Regions from separate parts of the Bacillus altaicus genome, predicted to be linked through region 4. Evidence: riboswitches for the same ligand, from Rfam matches in the RefSeq annotation. Region 4 holds a riboswitch; each other region holds the start of a gene.

Region 1 (4,740 bases), 2.4 Mb from region 4:
CGAATATCATAACAAATTATGCCAGCGCACTCTACATCATCTAGCTTAAATTCACCTGTCTCATTGCCAGCTACTAAATATTTATGTTCATCCATAAGCTGAAATAAATGTACTTTACTATATTCATTGACTAGCTTCCCTTCATTGTTTACAACATACATTGTATTTGTAACACCTTGCTCTGTTTGCTTTGCTATGGAACCACCAACAATATGTACACCATATTGTTTCGACCATTCTTTCAACTTTTCTTTCGTTTCCAATCCATCCCTATCTGCAATTTCAGAAAGTCTTGTTAAATCATATCCTGTTGTCCATAATTCTGGTAAGACGATAACATCTGGTCTTTCCTTCATCGCTTCGCTTATTTTATTTTTAGCATTCTCAATATTTTTTTCTACATCTCCAAAGATAATATCCATTTGAATACATGCCACTTTCATTTTGTCCGCTCCATTCTTAATTTTTTCTTTACAAAATACTGGAAAGATTATATCATTTGTCACTAGAATTGTAACAACTTTCAAAAGAGGTGGAAAGTATGAAAAATTTTCAACCTTCCAAAGTAGTAACATCATTGCCGACACAATTTTTCGCTTCACTTGTTGCAAAAGTTAACAAAGTCGTTGCAGCTGGTCACGATGTTATTAATCTAGGTCAAGGTAATCCAGATCAACCAACACCGCAGCATATCGTAAAAGCTTTACAAGATGCGGCTGAAAAGAGCATTCATCATAAATATCCGCCATTTCGCGGACATGAAAGCTTAAAAGAAGCCGTGGCAACATTCTATCAACGCGAATATGATGTAGTAGTAAATCCAAAAACTGAAGTTGCTATTTTGTTTGGCGGAAAGGCTGGATTAGTAGAATTACCAATTTGTTTTACAAACCCTGGTGATACCATTCTCGTTCCAGATCCAGGCTATCCAGATTATTTATCTGGAGTTGCTTTAGCAAAAGCGCACTTTGAAACAATGCCGCTTATTGCAGAAAATAATTTTTTACCGGATTATACAAAAATTGATGACTCTATTGCCAAGCAAGCAAAGTTAATGTTTTTAAACTATCCAAATAACCCTACCGGTGCTACAGCATCAAAAGATTTCTTTGATGAAACCATTCATTTTGCTAATAAACATAGTATATTAGTTGTTCATGATTTTGCTTACGGTGCTATCGGATTTGATGGTCAAAAGCCTGTTAGTTTCTTGCAGGCAGACGGTGCCAAAGATACAGGAATTGAAATTTACACTTTATCGAAAACTTTCAATATGGCTGGATGGCGTATTGCTTTTGCAGTGGGGAATGAAAGTGTCATCGAAACAATTAACCTATTGCAAGATCATATGTATGTTAGTATTTTTGGTGCAGTTCAAGATGCTGCCCGCGAAGCACTATTAGGCTCGCAGTCTTGTGTGGTAGAACTTGTTAATAGTTATGAATCTCGAAGAAATGCTCTTATTAAAGCTTGTCACTCGATTGGTTGGAATGTAAATATTCCAACCGGATCATTCTTTGCATGGCTTCCTGTACCAGAAGGCTATACATCTGAGCAATTTTCTGATATTTTGCTAGAAAAAGCACATGTCGCTGTTGCCCCTGGTATTGGATTTGGTGAGCACGGCGAAGGATATGTTCGTGTTGGTCTCTTACATACAGAAGATCGATTACGAGAAGCAATTAATCGAATTGATAAATTAAATTTTTTCAAAAAGTCATTGACAACATAAAAAAAATCTGACAAAATTCAGTTATCTTAAAAATTTAAACATTTCTAAATACTTCTTATCAAGAGCAGGTGGAGGGACGAGCCCGACGAAACCCGGCAACCGATCTACAATTGTAGACACGGTGCTAATTCTCGCAGCGTTACGCTGACAGATAAGGAGCTGGTTGTAAAAAAACCTCTCCTTAGCTGAGAGGTTTTTTTATTTAACTAGGAGGTTATAACAATGAGCGGAATTATAGCGACATATTTAATCCACGATGATTCTCACAACTTAGAAAAGAAAGCAGAACAAATTGCAATTGGTTTAACAATTGGTTCATGGACTCATTTACCACACTTATTACAAGAACAATTAAAACAACATAAAGGCAATGTCATTCATATTGAAGAGTTAGACGAACAAGAACATATTAACTCCTATCTTGGCAAAAAAGTATTACGTGGAATCATTAAAATTCATTATCCATCGCTGAACTTCAGCCCAGACTTACCAGCCATTTTGACAACAACATTTGGAAAACTTTCGTTAGATGGGGAAATTAAACTAATTGATTTAACATTCTCAGACGAATTAAAGAAACAGTTCCCTGGACCGAAATTTGGAATTGAAGGCATCCGAAACCTTTTACAAGTTCAAGATCGCCCTCTTCTAATGAGTATTTTCAAAGGGATGATAGGACGGAATATTGGATATTTAAAAACTCAACTACGCGATCAGGCAATTGGAGGCGTAGATATTGTAAAAGATGATGAAATTTTATTCGAAAACTCATTAACACCACTTACAAAAAGAATTGAATCTGGGAAAGAAGTTTTACAATCTGTATACGAAACTTACGGACATAAAACTTTATACGCAGTAAATTTAACAGGGCGAACTTATGATTTAAAAGAGAACGCGAAACGTGCGGTGTTAGCTGGAGCAGACATTCTTTTATTTAATGTATTTTCTTATGGATTAGATGTACTGCAATCACTTGTAGAAGACGATGAAATTCCAATTCCTATTATGGCACACCCTGCTGTAAGTGGCGCATATTCGTCATCGAAACTATACGGGTTCTCTTCGCCATTACTACTTGGAAAATTACTACGTTACGCTGGTGCTGATTTCTCTTTATTCCCATCACCATACGGCAACGTTGCATTAGAAAAAGAGGAAGCCCTTCTCATTACAAAAGCATTAACTGAGGAAGACCACTATTTCAAGAAAAGTTTTTCTGTTCCATCTGCTGGAATTCATCCTGGTTTCGTTCCCTTTATTCTACGAGATTTTGGTAAGGATGTTGTTATTAACGCCGGCGGCGGGATTCATGGGCATCCAAATGGAGCTCAAGGCGGTGGCAAAGCTTTCCGTGCTGCAATTGAAGCTACTTTACAAGGTAAACCACTCCATGAAGTGGATGAAATAAATTTGCATAGCGCACTACAAATATGGGGAAATCCTTCTCATGAGGTGAAATTATGAGTATTCAAGTATTTTGTGATTTCGATGGTACGATTACAAATAACGATAATATCATGTCCATTATGGAAAAATTCGCACCACCAGAAGCAGAGGAAATAAAGCAAAAAATTTTATCGCAAGAACTTTCTATTCAAGAAGGTGTTTCTCAATTATTTCGATTAATACCTATTAATCTACACGATGATATTATTCAGTTTTTACAAGAAACTGCTGAAATCCGTACAGGTTTTCATGAATTCATACAATTTATTAATGAAAATAACATTTCCTTTTACGTTATATCAGGTGGAATGGATTTCTTCGTCTATCCACTCTTACAAGAAATAATCCCTAAAGAACAAATTTATTGTAATGCAACTGACTTTTCAGGAGAATTTGTTGAAGTTAAATGGCCGCACCCTTGTGACGAGCAATGTCAGCATAGTTGCGGTCTCTGTAAATCATCATTAATTCGGAAACTAAGCTCTAAAGATGATTTTCATATTGTGATAGGAGATTCCATTACTGATTTACAAGCAGCAAAACAAGCAGATAAAGTATTTGCCCGTGACTTCCTTATTACAAAATGTGAAGAAAATCATATTGCTTATACATCCTTTAATACATTTCACGATATTCAAGTCGAATTACAACATTTGTTGGAGGTGAAATCATGAAACAACTTTTTCGTCAATGGTATGACTTAAGTGAAATAAAAAAAGAATTAACAACTCGGAATTGGTTTCCAGCAACGAGTGGAAATATTTCTATAAAAGTCAGTCATGATCCCCTTACTTTTCTTATTACAGCAAGTGGAAAAGATAAAACAAAAACCACTCCAGATGATTTTCTATTAGTAAATCATCAAGGAGTTCCCGTTTTAGAAACTGAATTACGCCCTTCAGCAGAAACAATATTGCATACACATATTTATAACAGTACGAATGCTGGGTGCGTACTTCATGTTCATACAACTGATAATAATGTCATCACAAATTTGTATAGCGATAAAGTCACCCTTCAAAATCAAGAGATTATTAAAGCTCTTGATATTTGGGAAGAAGGTGCAACGATTAACATTCCTATTATCGAAAATGATGCTCATATCCCAACGCTTGGAGAGAAATTTCGAAAGCATATACAAGGAGATTCAGGAGCAGTATTAATTCGAAACCATGGCATTACCGTATGGGGCCGTGATAGCTTTGATGCAAAAAAAAGATTAGAAGCTTATGAGTTTTTATTCCAATTTCATATAAAATTATTATCAATTCAAGGAGGCGTTTCTAATGGCGCAAATTCGTATTCATGAGGAAAATACTCGTATTGAGAATGAAGTAGAAGTATCAACCTTTCTACAAGGAGAAGATGTTTTATATGAGAAATGGAATATTTCTAAACTTCCTACTCATTTAAAAGAAAATTACTCCTTAACAGATGAAAATAAAGCTGAAATATTAACGTTGTTTTCAAAAGAAATTGCGGATGTTTCAGAGCGCAGAGGTTATAAAGCATATGATGTGATTTCACTTTCAAATAGCACACCTAACCTTGACGAGTTA
Region 2 (4,740 bases), 1.6 Mb from region 4:
CTTTCTCCACTCTATCTCGGCATGATTTAATGCTTCATATGTAAACAAATCTTCACACACTTTTTCAATCATATGAGGATTGTTCTTAAGGAAATTCCACTGCAATACTTTAGGAAGAAAATATGTTTCATATTCTTTACTTCCCCTAATCACCTCATCAACTTCTCTTTCACAAATCCCTCTTATTAAATAATCATTTCTTAATTGTATTTGAATTTGTTTTAACGTTTCACTACACTTCTTCAATTGGACTAAACACTTAATATACGTACGAAAAAGTTCGTCATCATAATTGCAACACTTTATAATACGATCGATTTCATTCATAATGTACGAGCCTTTTCTTCTATTTGTAATAGCCATTTTTCACGCTTCTCTAGTTTACTCGTTTTCACAGATTGAAAAACTGACCGTTTTATATCGCGAATACCACAAAAACGTAAAACCCCTCGTTTCATCATAATCCAATCTGCTGATCGATATAATAGGGCCACGTACCATAACGGTGAGTCTAACGTATTAATAACCCACGCCTTCTTTCCTTTCAATAAGCCTTTCGGTAATGATCCCTCATATTTATAAGCAAATCCAGCTACAAAAATACGATCGATAAATCCTTTTAAAATAGCAGGCATGCCCCACCACCATATCGGATATATGAAAAGAAGAATATCCGCCTTCTGCACTAATTCTCTATATCGCTCCGTCTCTTCTTCATGTAATAAATCACGTCTTTTTTTCTCTTCATTAAATACAAGCACTGGATCAAATTGTTCTCTATACAAATCAAGTATTGTAACAGAATGATTTGTTTCCCCAAGTCCTTTTTGCACATGCTCTAAAATCGCCCCGTTTAAGCTTGAAGGATTAGGATGAGCGTATATAATTAGTACGTTCACTACAAAACAACTCCTTCTTTAGTTAAAGTTTCCCCTTCTTTAACATCTTCTCTACAATTCGCACATTTTTCGAACTTTGTAACAAACGATTTAATACTGTTAGTAACTCTTCTTTTTCTAAACCGTTCAGTTTCTCTTTAACCGTACTCTCACCAGCACCTTGAATATCATACACAACTGCCGCCATATGTTTACAATAATTTTCATAAGGACACTCGCAGCTACTTTCTGTAAAATCTTCAAGATCAATAATCACTTCATAGTTTCCTGCATTTCCAGTAACGAAAGCAAATACTTTCTTGTCGTGTATTTCAACATCTTCTACATGTCCCTCTTCATAATATTCATATCCTCTATCTATAATGTACTTTGGAATCGATTTCGTTATATCTTTTAATAAGTACGCATACATCACAACACCTCTTCCTTTAATTCCCTTTTGACTTCCAAAATACTGCATGTTATTCTAATAACTGTCAAGTAGCGAGTCTACGTGACAAAACGACTGACACCTATTCGGCGAAGGTGTCTCTTTTCATTTGCAGCCGATATGAAGTGCCTCTTTCAGGCACATTCAATCTTTGACACTACACACTCAACACCCATTCCCTTGTATCAGGCTGCTTTAGCAGTCTTTTACTCTACATACTTCGTTATTTCAAGACAAAAAGAGAGCCTAGCTCCCTTTTCCCGCTTTATAAAATACCCCTTTTTCAGCATAGCGATATTCATCATCAGCTAAAGTAATTTTCCCATCCAGTTTGAGTTCATCTAATAGTCTTGATAAATAAAATTGATGTAACATTTTTTTAGTGAATTTTCCTTCATGATGCGAAACGATATGTTCTTGAATATCTAACAATGATATTGGCTTATCTTGCTCTATCATATATTCATAAACTGTACTACGCAGTTTTACGTATTTTTCGAGTGTCACAGTACTTCGCAACCCCTTTCTTCTTATTATATGTTTTCGTAATCGGTTTTTTTGCAACAAAAAAACCTCTCCGATAAGAAGAAGTTACGTATATCTTCGTCTTATCTCCCAGAACAAATATGTTCTGCTGGAATTAGCACCTGCATCGCGGTTGCTGGGTTTCATCGGGCCAGTCCCTCCACCTCTCTGGATAAGAAAATATTCACTTTAAATTTAACTATACGTAATTTTATTATAATTGTCAAATAAATATAAAAATTATATTTTCTTCTTTATTGTTCATACTACAAAAAGATGTACAAAAGGAGGCTACTACGTTGAAAAAGAATGCTCGTGGATACGTACAAGATTCTTTTCAATCATTACAAGAAGCGAAACATTGTTTAGAAGATGCATTACAAACTGTTGAAGAAGATTTTAATCGTGCACGTATTGAACAATCCCTTTACGCTGTAGAACAAGCATTACAAAGATGCGATTATACCGTTCATATTTTAGAACAAGAATGAAAACTTCCCATCAAAAGATGGGAAGTTTTTCTAAATGGCATACTTCATCATTATTACCGTTATTATTAAAAAATATACAGAATTAACAATTTCTAAAATCCCTACTTTTAATATAGAAATCTTTTTGCCATACAACATAATGGCCCGAATTACACTTGGTACAAATATGAGTGAACACCATGGATTTATAGCAAATACAATTACCGTCAATACAATATGATATCCCCAACATATAAAACGATACTTCGAATTGTTTTTTTCACGAATCATCGTTTTCACATAAAACGTACTTCCTAAAAAATATAGAAATGAAATAAGCGCAATGAATAATGCTGTTCTATCAATAAATTTCATTGAGAAATAATAACTTATTAAACCACCCATACAGAACACTATAATCGCGCAAATGTCATTTAGTAATGCTCGTTCATTTTTTTGACGAGCGTAATACATATTTACAATAAACAATGGAATCATTAATACTGCGAATAAAAGAATTCGCCATTCATATAATAAAGAAATCATCCCAAATACGAATGCAATGCTAAAATAAACAATTGCAGCGTGTAGAAATTCTTTTTTTCGTCTTTGCCTTATGTACATAAGAAATGGATAAGTAGCTAGATAGATAAAGAACCAGGCTAAAAACAGTGGAATATGATAAAAAGTAGGTTTACCAAGTAATACACTTAATAGAAATGGTATGACAAGCATCGCCCATGCTCCATGTTGCTTCGGAATAACTAACGTCATTAACTATACACCTCCCTCTTGAAAATAGTTCTCACCTACTATTATACAAATAATTTCATATAATAACGGATATATATTGAATCTATTTTTTGACAATAAAAAATGCTCCTTACAATATGTAAGAAGCATGAAAGAGGCAAACGAATATGTAAGTCGCGACCCTACCTTATATGAGTATGCTTTTCTATGTCACGTTATGCTCATCTAATATACCGTATTTCTTTTTAAATCTTGTGAGGATCGTAATCCATGACGTGCTAAATAACAGAAGGAAAATAACATTCGATATCGCGTGACTAAGATCGAATGAAAAACTTGCGACATAGTAAGCAATAACTGTTTCCCACGTTGCTTCCTGTATAAAGCCAAGAAGTCCCCAAAAGTTCATAATCCAGCCAAATAGAAATCCAACGACAAATCCATATATGAGTCGTCCCCATAGTTTTTTCATCAAAAATGTATTTCGGAGTAATCCTGCTATAAACCCGATCATGCCCCAAGAGAACATTTGCCACGGAGTCCACGGACCTTGTCCTAAAAAAATGTTAGATACAATAGCCGCCGTTGCCCCAATCATAAAGCCAGTTTCACTCCCAAAAACAATTGCAGAAACGATAATGACAAAAGAAGTCGGTTGTACACTCGGTAAAATAGAAAATGGTACCCGGCTAACCGCTGCAATCGCCGCTAACACAGCAACGATAACAATTTCACGTGAAACAAACGCCTTCCTTTCAAAACGGACATAGAAAGGTAACATAATGATAGCTAATAAAAACAAACTACTTACCATGTAATACCCGTCCATAATAAGAGTCGTAAAGAGTAGTGTACATATTACAACGGCAAAAACAAATATTATAAATGCAACATATCGTTTGGACACGCTTCGTACACATCCTCCCACGTTAATGCAAATGGCAACTCTCTACGGATGAATCGGTTAATAGATGTTGTATAAAAGAAGTTACCACTAAAGAACTCTTTCGGTGCATCATTCATAATAACTTTCCCGTCAAATAACATCATACATTGATCAACGTATTTCGCTGCAAACTCAATATCATGCGTTGCCATTACAATTGTTGTACCTTCTTTTTGCAACTGTTTAAATAGCTCTCCTATTCTTTCCTTTTTCCATGGATCGAGTCCCTTTGTCGGCTCATCCAGTAATAATAAAGTTGGCTTTGATAATAACGTTGTACATAATGCGAGTAATTGTTGCTCTCCGCCGCTACAATCATGTGGATGGCGCTCTTTAAGTGAATCTAACCAGAACTTTTTCAACATTTCTTCTGCTATTACTTTTCCCTCTTCGCCATATAATTCATGGGCACGCTCATAAACCTCTTCCCATACTGTATCAAATGTAAAATGATAGTACGGATGTTGCGATACGTACCCTATACTTTTAAATCGTTCTTTCGAATCAATTTTATGTATCACTTTTCCATTCCACTTTACCTTACCTCTTCTAGCTTTTTGTAATCCTGCTAAAATCGTTAACAGTGTAGACTTCCCAGTTCCGTTTTTCCCAACTAGAGCTGTCCATTTTCCCTTTTCGATGTTCACTGTTAAATCTCGTAAAATAAGTGGACTATTTTTTTCATATTGAAAAGATATATGTTCTGCACTTAAAACT
Region 3 (4,740 bases), 1.8 Mb from region 4:
AGTGGCGTACTTCCTCCTGGCCCTTCTCCCCACTGATCTCGAGGACGATCCGCATAAATCTCGATACCGTTCCCCTCTAAATCTTGTAAATAAAATGCTTCACTATACGTATGATCACTTGCGCTATTAAACCTTGAAATTGGTAAAATTTCATTTGAATATGTATAACGCCCTTCTTGCTCAGCTGGACTATCTATTACGTTCTTATTACGAAGCACACCAAATAATGCCGAAGCAAAAGCCTCACGAGTCGGAACCAAAAAGGCAACGTGATATATACCCGTCGTGCGCTGTTCTTGCAGCGCTGCATCTTCCAACTGCTCAAGAACAAGTAACGTATTCTTGCCACCCTTTCCAGCTAAGTGTGCTTTATTCTCCTCTTGTTTAATTACTTCTAATCCTACTACATTCTCATAAAAAGCAATTTGACGCCCTAAATCTTTAACTTTAAATTCCACATGACCAATATGTGTTTTCGGATGAATTTGTACCATGAATAACTTCCTCTCCAGTTCCCTTTAGTTTTTTATGTAAGTTGATAGGCAATAGGCCTATTCAACGAATACACCTTAATTTTGTTTTTTTGTAGCATCAACTTTTAGCCACTTTTTCGATATATCGCTTAATGTTCCATCTTGTTCTAATTCTTTTAACGCTTTATTTATATCTTCTAACTTTTCACTCTTTTTTGCAAATGGAAATGCAATCTCTCCCCATTCAAGTGGACCAAATCCAACTTTGACATTATCTAGTTTCGCCTTTGTTATTGTTGTTTCCACTTGAACTTTATCATTATAATAAGCATCGACGCGTCCAAATCCTACTTCATTCAATTCCGCTGTCGGATCCTCTGAGTACGTTTTAATCGTAAAAGCATTATTTTTATTTAAAGCTTTTAACTCTTGCTCTCCTGCTGTACCAAGTCCAACACCTACAGTCTTTCCTTTTAGATCCTCTAGCGATTTAATTGTATTATTATTTTTCTTCACCGCAAAAACAGAACCTGAATACACATATGGGATCGAAAAATCATATTTCTTTTTTCTTTCCGGAGAAACGGATAGTTCATTTGCAATCGTATCAATACGGCCTGAATCTAATAAACCGAATAATCCTTCAAAATCAGAAACATTCCATTCTACTTTATATCCAGCTTTTTTAGCAGCCGCTTCAATAATTTCAGCATCAAAACCTTTTACTTTCTCACCCTCTTTAAATATAAATGGGCTACGACCTGCAGAAGTCCCAACTTTCACTACTTTTTCATCTGTCTTTTTACTTGCTGCATTAGAACCACATGCAGACAAAGCCCCCACTGATAGTGTTAATGCTAATGTTAGTAATAATGACGATTTTCTCATAACTCTTCCTCCTAAATAACGAAATGATTGCCTTCTTCAGAAGCATTTAATTGCCTTAAAAACTTTTTCGTACGTTCATTTTGTGGGTTTTGGAAAATCTCTTCTGGTTTTCCCTGCTCTACGATAATTCCATCAGCCATAAATATAATGCGATCCGCCACCTCTTTTGCAAAATGCATTTCATGTGTAACAATAACCATCGTTATATGCTGTCTTGCCAAATCCTTAATAACTAGCAATACCTCATTAACTAATTCTGGATCAAGCGCTGAAGTCGGTTCATCAAACAATAATACAGCTGGATTTAAAGCCATTGCCCTAGCAATCCCTATCCTTTGCTGTTGCCCCCCTGATAACATTGTCGGATAAAATTTTTCTTTATCAGCTAAGCCTACTTGTTTTAATATTTCTCTCGCTATTCTCTTTGCCTCTTCGTCACTCTTTTTCTGCACAACCGTTAATGGCGTTGTAATATTTTGCAATGCTGTTTTATTTTTAAATAAATTATAATTTTGAAAAACCATTGCTGTTTTTTTGCGTAATTTTATTATTTCTTTTTGATAAAGTTTTTTCGTATGAATCTCTAAATCTTCAATTCTAATACTGCCATCATCCGGTTGTTCTAATAAATTTAAACATCGTAGTAATGTCGATTTCCCTGAACCAGAAGGTCCAATAATTACTACCACTTCCCCTTTTTTGACAGTAAGTGAGATTCCTTTCAGCACTTCATTATGTTTGTAAGATTTATACAAATCTTTTAGCTCAATCACATATATCACCTCATTTCTCTTATAAATACGGTGCATCAAGTTTCTTCTCCAACTTTTTCTGTCCCCAGTTAATTACGATTGTAATAATCCAATACACAATCGCTACCGCTAAATAACTTTCCATATAACGATACGATTGCGCAGCTAGCATTTTCGCTTGTGCTAATATTTCAGCCACTCCAAGTGCAAAAGATAACGAAGATTCTTTTAACAATCCAACAAAATTATTTCCAAGTGACGGCACTGCTACACGAATAGCCTGCGGAAAGATAATTTGTCGCATCGCTTGTGCTTTTGTCATTCCAACTGATAAACAAGCATCCATTTGCCCAGTTTCTACAGCATTTAATGAACCTCGAATGATTTCTGACAAATAAGCAGCATTATTTAAACTGAGGCCAATTAAAGTTGCTTGCATAGCTGTAAGCACTGTAAAAGTTGGGAAAATTTGCGGCAATCCGAAATACAACACAAACAATTGAACTAATAATGGCGTTCCTCTAAAGAAAGAAATATACACCCTGACAATTGGATATAAAAATTTCGTTTTATTTTTTGTAATGATCGCCAAGCCCACTCCTATAACGAAAGAAATAATCATTGAAACAACAGTAATCCCTAAAGTTATGTATACATATTTAAATAATTGCGGAAAACTTTCTAAAAAATACGTTACATCAAATTTCACCCTATCCCCCCTCTCTAAACAAAAAACTCTTCTTACACATATAAGAAGAGTTGAATGTTAATCCATTTCCCTTCATCTTCCAAACGCCTTTTACGTTTGCTGGAATTAGCACAGTGCTTTTTTAGCCTGTTGCTGAGATTTCACCGGGCCAGTCCCTCCATCTCTCTTGATAAGAAAACTAATAAATTTTTCCATTTATTTAGTTGTTATTATGAAGAATACAGCCAAATTAAAACAATGTCAATAGGAAAACTAAGAATTAAATCCCGCTCTTTTTCGGACATACTAGTAATACATCCATTTACTATTCTTAATAAACTGTACATAAAAAGCCATCTCCTCTAAAATTCAGAAGAGATGGCTTCAATTATAGAAACTATAAATCTTTTACTTTATTATCCTTTAACTACATATTTATTTCATCTTATGTACTTCAGCAACTAACTTTCCACCTTGTATACCCATATAAAGCTTAACAGGAGCATCATTCGTGTTTTCAAATACTAAGTCTAAATATGGATACGCAATTGTAGCATCTCTTCCCTGCGGGACATAACCGACTGTTTTAGAATGTGTAGTTCTCTCTACCATTTTTAAACCAGCTTGATCTGCTGCATTGTATAGAGTTGATGATGTTTGACAAACGCCACCACCATAACCATCTACTAATTTACCATCTACAATTTCTTTACCTAATTGATATCCTTTATCTGGCGTTGTATCACCGATTAATGCATTAAAAGAGAAACTGTCTCCTTTTGCTAATACAACCCCATTTATGCTCGCTGCTGACAAACGAATATTTTCAATACGGCCACCTGCTGAGCCACCTAAATTCGTTTCATATCTACCAATTACCGTGCCACTTCCTTGCGCATCACTTAATGTTGCGGTAGGCTTTTTCTCAACAATTGGTAACTGATAAGAAGAATCCCACATACCTACATTTAATAATTTGTCTACTAATTCTTTTTCCATTAATTCATAAGAAGGCTTTCCTTCTTGCCATGATCCATCAGGCGCTATACGTGAAGGGACCATCTTTTTATCAACGCTTTTCCCGACTTCACCTGCAACCTTCGTTACCGATTTTTTGAATTTCGCCTCATCTTCAAAATAACCTAAACTCGATAAGTCTATTTTTTTCACTTCAGTACCAGTACGCCCATCCACTAAGCTAATTGAATCCTGTACATCAGCCTTAGCCTCTACAACGTTCCCACCAAAATCACTTACTAATGCCACATCACTTACTTTTGTACCACAACCACTTACTACAGCTACACATAGCACCCCTACTAATATACCCTTTATTTTTCGGAACAATATACTCTCTCCTTTTCCCCAACATTATTTCATTTTTATGTATGTTTTGTTACAATCATTTTACAATATATTTAGAAAATGTTACAAGTTGTTTTTTACTCTATTTAAATTACTCTTTTCTTTTGTAAATGTCTATACATATTTATATAAATTTTCGAGTTTGATAAGATTGTAACTTTTATGTAACCTATCTCTATCCAGTATATACCATTAAACAGATGAAATACAAATGTAAAACTCCTTCATTTCACCTCTCTACTCACCTGCATATTTCAAAAACCGTAATACCGATTTCTCATATGTGATCCTTATTAAACAACTTAAACCGAGCTTTTATAGGTAAAAACAATCATTCACTTCAGCGTATATAGGTATTTGCCGTGCCACTACTCCGCTTTCACACATACATTATGATGAATTCAACCCACCTTTAAGAAATGGAGGAGTTTTTATGTATCCCTACAATCCTTATGATCCATATAACCAATATGGTTACCAACCTCAGTATGATTTACAAGCACAATACCAACAATATATAGATCAAGCAGAGCAAATTAATCCATATGATCCAAATCGCCAATTTCAACTTCCA
Region 4 (4,740 bases):
CACGCTCACTGTCGCGTAAATATTGGTTTAACATAGCAATTGGATTTTTTCTTTCTTTCTCATCTAACACATTATGAAAATCAGCTAAAATTGCATCGCGTACACGTCCGAATAAAGATTGTTTCATTATAATCTTCCTCTCTTCTACTTTATAATTTGATTTATTTTATATTAGTTTTTCATTAACTTGTTCCACTCATCTTCAAAGTTGCTATATGGTTTAGCACTTTCTGGAGCAGAATCAACAACTACATTTTTTCCTTTTTTCCACTCACGGTATCCGTAGTATAAAACTACTAATGCTGCGATACCGATTAATGCTGGGGAATGAGAAAGTGCAATGGACAAGCCGATCAAACCAACAATACCCCAAGCTAACTTTCCAAAAAATGATTTAGCTCGCACAAATGATTTATAGCTCCAGTACACAACTCCTGCTCCAATGGCGAATCCTACAATACCAGCAAGACTACCAAGAGCAATTAAAGCCAAAATACCGGCCGCGATAAACGCTAGAAATTGTTTCATCTTGTGCTTGCCTCCCTTCGATTTGATACTCTTATCTTAACTATTTTTTCATTTTTTCATAACGAGCTTAAGAACTGTTTTCGACTCAGACTTAAGACCGAGTTGAATTCAGCCTTTTGCAAAACGAACATGTATGCGATGCGTATAGATACAGAAAAATTCTTATTCAATAACGGATGAGAATCTCAACTTGCGCGTCCAAAAAATTAGCAATACATACAAACGTTTATTAAATTACATTAAACATATTATTAAGAAAATTATGTTAAAATGATTCGGAAGGCTACATTTAAATTAAAGGGGATATATCATGAATTTACACATTACGAAAGAAATCAATACCGCCGCTAAAAACTATATAAACAATCAGCTTTATGAATATAATTTAAAGCACTTTCCATCTGATTTAAGAGACAGATACTTAGAGATTCATTTATTTCTTAAAGATGAAAATGGTAAAATATGCGGGGGAATATTAGGTGAAGTCTGTTGGAATTGGTTAGAGATTCACTCTTTTATCATCGATGAAGATATACGTGCATTAGGGTATGGAACTAAACTGTTATTAGAAGTAGAAAAAATCGCTTTAGAAAGAAGTTGTGATTTTATAAAAGTTGACACTTTAAGCTTTCAAGCATTAGATTTCTATAAAAAATACGGTTATAAAGAGTATGGTATCCTCGATAACGTAGGAAGAGATTATAAACACTACTATTTGAAAAAGGATTTATAAATAATAAAAAACGCTCAGAGAATGTTCTCCGAGCGTTTTCAACTGCTAATAATAAATGTCTCTTTATGTTATGCTGTTTTATGATACTCTTTTTTTTCCGCCACTTTAGAAAACCTCGGGAAACCAATTAATATAGAAATGATTCCACATACTCCAACTAAAATCGGATAAAACGCATATGGTAACAGCTCAATTGGAGATAATGCGGCGAACCCTGCCGCTGTTAACATTTGTGCACCGTACGGAATTAATCCTTGTATACAGCAAGAGAATAAATCTAGTACACTCGCTGATTTTCGTGGATCAATTTCATATTCATCTGCAATATTTTTCGCAAGCGGACCTGTGAAAATGATAGATATTGTATTATTTGCTGTACACATATTCGTCATACTCACTAAGCCAGCAATACCGAACTCTGCTCCTTTTTTCGAACGAATATTACGCGTTAAAAGATTCATTAAATATTGAATACCACCATTATATTGGATCAGTTCGACCATACCACCGATTAAAATGGCAAGTAATACTAACTCCATCATACCGCCCATTCCAGTCGTTACACTTTTAAAGAAACTCTCCAACGTGTAACTTCCATCTATAAGACCGATAGCGCCAGATAATATAGTTCCACCAGTTAACACAATAAGTACATTCCAGCCAAGTAGCGCGGTAATAAGTACTCCTGCATACGGTAAAATCTTTATCCAGTCAAAACTATGGGCTTTAACTTGTGTATCACTTCCTAAAGTAATTATTACTAATAGTACAATTGTAATAATAGCGGCTGGTAATACAATTAAAAAGTTCGTTTTAAACTTATCTTTCATTTCTGTTCCTTGTGAACGAACAGCAGCAATTGTTGTATCTGAAATAAATGATAAATTATCACCAAACATCGCTCCGCCCACAACAGTAGCCATCGCAAGTGCAATTGAGATATCAGTTTGCCCACTAATACCTACAGCAATTGGTGCTAGTGCTGCAATTGTTCCCATTGAAGTTCCCATCGCTAATGAAATAAATGCCCCTATAACAAAAATTCCAGCAACGATAAATCCTGGTGGCAAAATAGATAACGCTAAATTAACAGTTGAATCAACTCCGCCCATTCCTTTTGCTGTTTCAGAAAACGCCCCTGCAAGTACAAAAATTAATACCATAATCATAATATCCGGATTTCCTGCACCTTTAGCAAATCGTTCTACTTTCACATTAAAGCTTTCTTTACGATTCATCACTAAAGCAATTCCTACAGCAATTGAAATTGCTACAAGTATCGGCAATTTATAGAAATCACCTGTAATAATTCCAGAACCAATAAATAGCGCCAAAAATATTCCAAGTGGTAATAACGCTAAACCATTTCCTCTCGTTTCTTTCAAAGTATCATCTCTCCCTAGTTTTCAACCTTTTCTAATGAATAACAAAAGACCTCTTCCGATGAGAAGAGGTCTTATACATCTATAAGAAACACTCTTCTCATCTTTCAAGCACATGCTTGCTGGATTCGGCACAGCACTCTGAAATCGAGTCCGCTGCCGAGGCATCGTAGGGCCAGTCCCTCCGCCTCTCTTTATAAGAAGGTTTCATATTTATTTTTTAATAATAATTTCTTTCCTAACTTTACTCGCTTACAAAACAAAAGTCAATTATTTTTTGTATAGATTTTTTTGGTAATTATACAAAAATATGAATAAACCAATCATTTTAACTTTTCGATTTCTTTATCCAATATTGAGATCCAATAAAATTTTCTATTTTTTATAGTCGCTATAATCCATTTTGTTGTATTCCATGCTAACTCATATTCTTCCTTTGTAACATCACCAATTTTATAAGCATCCTCTAACTCCTCTTCATCCAATACATAAATCTCACCGTTTGGTAACAATACTACATCTAAATATAAATCATCAAAATAAGGTAAACCACGCTCGTCTATTTTATATTCTTTCGTCACGTCGATATAATATTGTACTAATTGTTTTTGATTGTCTAACATAGCTGTAATTGCAAAGTTTTTCCCGTTTATAAAATATTGCATCCATGTATACCCATCACCTGCAATACAAAGCTCTTTACTATTGTATTCTTTATAACTAGGCTCTCTCACCTTTTTTATATCCAATATTCCTAACATACCTGCTTCAGCTTGTTTTACTGTGTATGTCTTCTCTATTAATCGCTTCCACGTAGAACCATCACCGTACTTACGTTTCATAACTTTCTCTCCTCTTCTACATACAGAAAAGCTCTCACATAATATGTGAGAGCTTTTCAAATCATAATTAAGCCGCTTGACCCTTTTCAGATATCTCTTTTAAATAGGCTTGTCCTTTTTCAGCGTCATATTGACCTTCCCACTTAGACATAACTACAGCCGCTAAAGAGTTACCTACAACGTTAACTGCCGTACGAGCCATATCTAGAATACGGTCAATACCTGCAATAAACGCTAAACCTTCAGCTGGAATACCTACTGTACCAAGTGTTGCTAATAATACAACGAATGATACGCCCGGTACGCCCGCGATACCTTTTGATGTAACCATTAATACAAGTAATAATGTAATTTGTTGTGTAATGGATAATTCAATACCGTACATTTGAGCTAAGAAAATTGCCGCAATTGCTTGATATAAAGTTGATCCATCTAAGTTAAATGAATAACCTGTCGGAATAACGAAAGACGTAATTGCTTTCGGACAACCGAATTTCTCCATTTTCTCCATAATTTTCGGTAAAACTGTTTCTGAACTTGCTGTAGAGTACGCTAAGATCAGCTCGTCTTTTAAAATTTTAAAGAATTGGAAAATGTTAATACCGAATATTTTCGCTGTAAGTCCTAATACAACTACAACGAAGAAGATCATTGCTCCGTATACTACAATGAGTAATTTCCCTAAGGGAATTAAAGAAGCTAATCCGAATGTAGAAACTGTAACACCAATTAATGCGAATACACCAAATGGTGCAAACTTCATAACTTGGTTTGTTACATAAAACATTGCATCTGCTACACCTTGGAAAAATTGTAGCACTGGTTTACCACGCTCACCAATTGCTGCTATACCTAAACCAAATAATACTGAGAAGAAGATAATAGCAAGCATATCACCTTCAGCTAATGATTTCATAATGTTCGTCGGAACAATATTTACAAACGTATCCGCGAACGAATGACTTTGTACTTGCTCTGTCGTAGCTGTATATTTTGAAATATCTGTTTTCGTCAATTTATCCATATCAACGCCTTTTCCAGGTTGGAAAATGTTCGCTATTAATAGACCAACAACAATCGCAATCGTTGTAATAATTTCAAAGTAAAGAATTGTTTTTCCGCCTAGTCGGCCTAACTTCTTAACATCGCCAACACCAGCAACCCCAACAACAATACTCGCTACAACAATCGGTACAACGATCATTTTAATTAATCGGATGAAAATATCACCAATTGGTTGTAAGTACTTCACCAC

Evidence for each region. Region 4 has a riboswitch for S-adenosylmethionine ahead of ACE38F_RS20740 (Na+/H+ antiporter NhaC family protein). Riboswitches for the same ligand answer to the same signal wherever they lie in the genome.
Region 1: linked by a shared signal. The riboswitch ahead of mtnW (2,3-diketo-5-methylthiopentyl-1-phosphate enolase) and the one ahead of ACE38F_RS20740 (Na+/H+ antiporter NhaC family protein) in region 4 are both predicted to bind S-adenosylmethionine.
Region 2: linked by a shared signal. The riboswitch ahead of ACE38F_RS12520 (hypothetical protein) and the one ahead of ACE38F_RS20740 (Na+/H+ antiporter NhaC family protein) in region 4 are both predicted to bind S-adenosylmethionine.
Region 3: linked by a shared signal. The riboswitch ahead of ACE38F_RS11550 (amino acid ABC transporter permease) and the one ahead of ACE38F_RS20740 (Na+/H+ antiporter NhaC family protein) in region 4 are both predicted to bind S-adenosylmethionine.

The regions. Positions count from the first base shown of each region.
Region 1 covers NZ_CM143394.1:1,648,270-1,653,009, reverse strand. The annotation lists gene ACE38F_RS08785 (carbon-nitrogen family hydrolase) at 1-527, opposite strand, end outside; gene ACE38F_RS08780 (pyridoxal phosphate-dependent aminotransferase) at 542-1,732, shown strand; SAM riboswitch class I at 1,785-1,890, shown strand; gene mtnW (2,3-diketo-5-methylthiopentyl-1-phosphate enolase) at 1,955-3,199, shown strand; gene ACE38F_RS08770 (2-hydroxy-3-keto-5-methylthiopentenyl-1-phosphate phosphatase) at 3,196-3,855, shown strand; gene ACE38F_RS08765 (methylthioribulose 1-phosphate dehydratase) at 3,852-4,490, shown strand; gene ACE38F_RS08760 (1,2-dihydroxy-3-keto-5-methylthiopentene dioxygenase) at 4,468-4,740, shown strand, end outside.
Region 2 covers NZ_CM143394.1:2,394,695-2,399,434, reverse strand. The annotation lists gene ACE38F_RS12535 (group-specific protein) at 1-327, opposite strand, end outside; gene ACE38F_RS12530 (NAD(P)H-dependent oxidoreductase) at 324-899, opposite strand; gene ACE38F_RS12525 (SWIM zinc finger family protein) at 922-1,311, opposite strand; gene ACE38F_RS12520 (hypothetical protein) at 1,576-1,896, opposite strand; SAM riboswitch class I at 1,935-2,033, opposite strand; gene ACE38F_RS12515 (hypothetical protein) at 2,154-2,345, shown strand; gene ACE38F_RS12510 (YwiC-like family protein) at 2,376-3,098, opposite strand; gene ACE38F_RS12505 (ECF transporter S component) at 3,283-3,984, opposite strand; gene ACE38F_RS12500 (ABC transporter ATP-binding protein) at 3,957-4,740, opposite strand, start outside.
Region 3 covers NZ_CM143394.1:2,204,625-2,209,364, reverse strand. The annotation lists gene ACE38F_RS11565 (VOC family protein) at 1-494, opposite strand, end outside; gene ACE38F_RS11560 (amino acid ABC transporter substrate-binding protein) at 570-1,361, opposite strand; gene ACE38F_RS11555 (amino acid ABC transporter ATP-binding protein) at 1,373-2,134, opposite strand; gene ACE38F_RS11550 (amino acid ABC transporter permease) at 2,154-2,822, opposite strand; SAM riboswitch class I at 2,892-2,998, opposite strand; gene ACE38F_RS11545 (VanW family protein) at 3,237-4,148, opposite strand; gene ACE38F_RS11540 (hypothetical protein) at 4,600-4,740, shown strand, end outside.
Region 4 covers NZ_CM143394.1:4,015,511-4,020,250, forward strand. The annotation lists gene ACE38F_RS20725 (PspA/IM30 family protein) at 1-127, opposite strand, end outside; gene ACE38F_RS20730 (lmo0954 family membrane protein) at 172-528, opposite strand; gene ACE38F_RS20735 (GNAT family N-acetyltransferase) at 839-1,261, shown strand; gene ACE38F_RS20740 (Na+/H+ antiporter NhaC family protein) at 1,330-2,646, opposite strand; SAM riboswitch class I at 2,741-2,846, opposite strand; gene ACE38F_RS20745 (ribonuclease FAU-1 family protein) at 2,967-3,485, opposite strand; gene gltP (glutamate/aspartate:proton symporter GltP) at 3,553-4,740, opposite strand, start outside.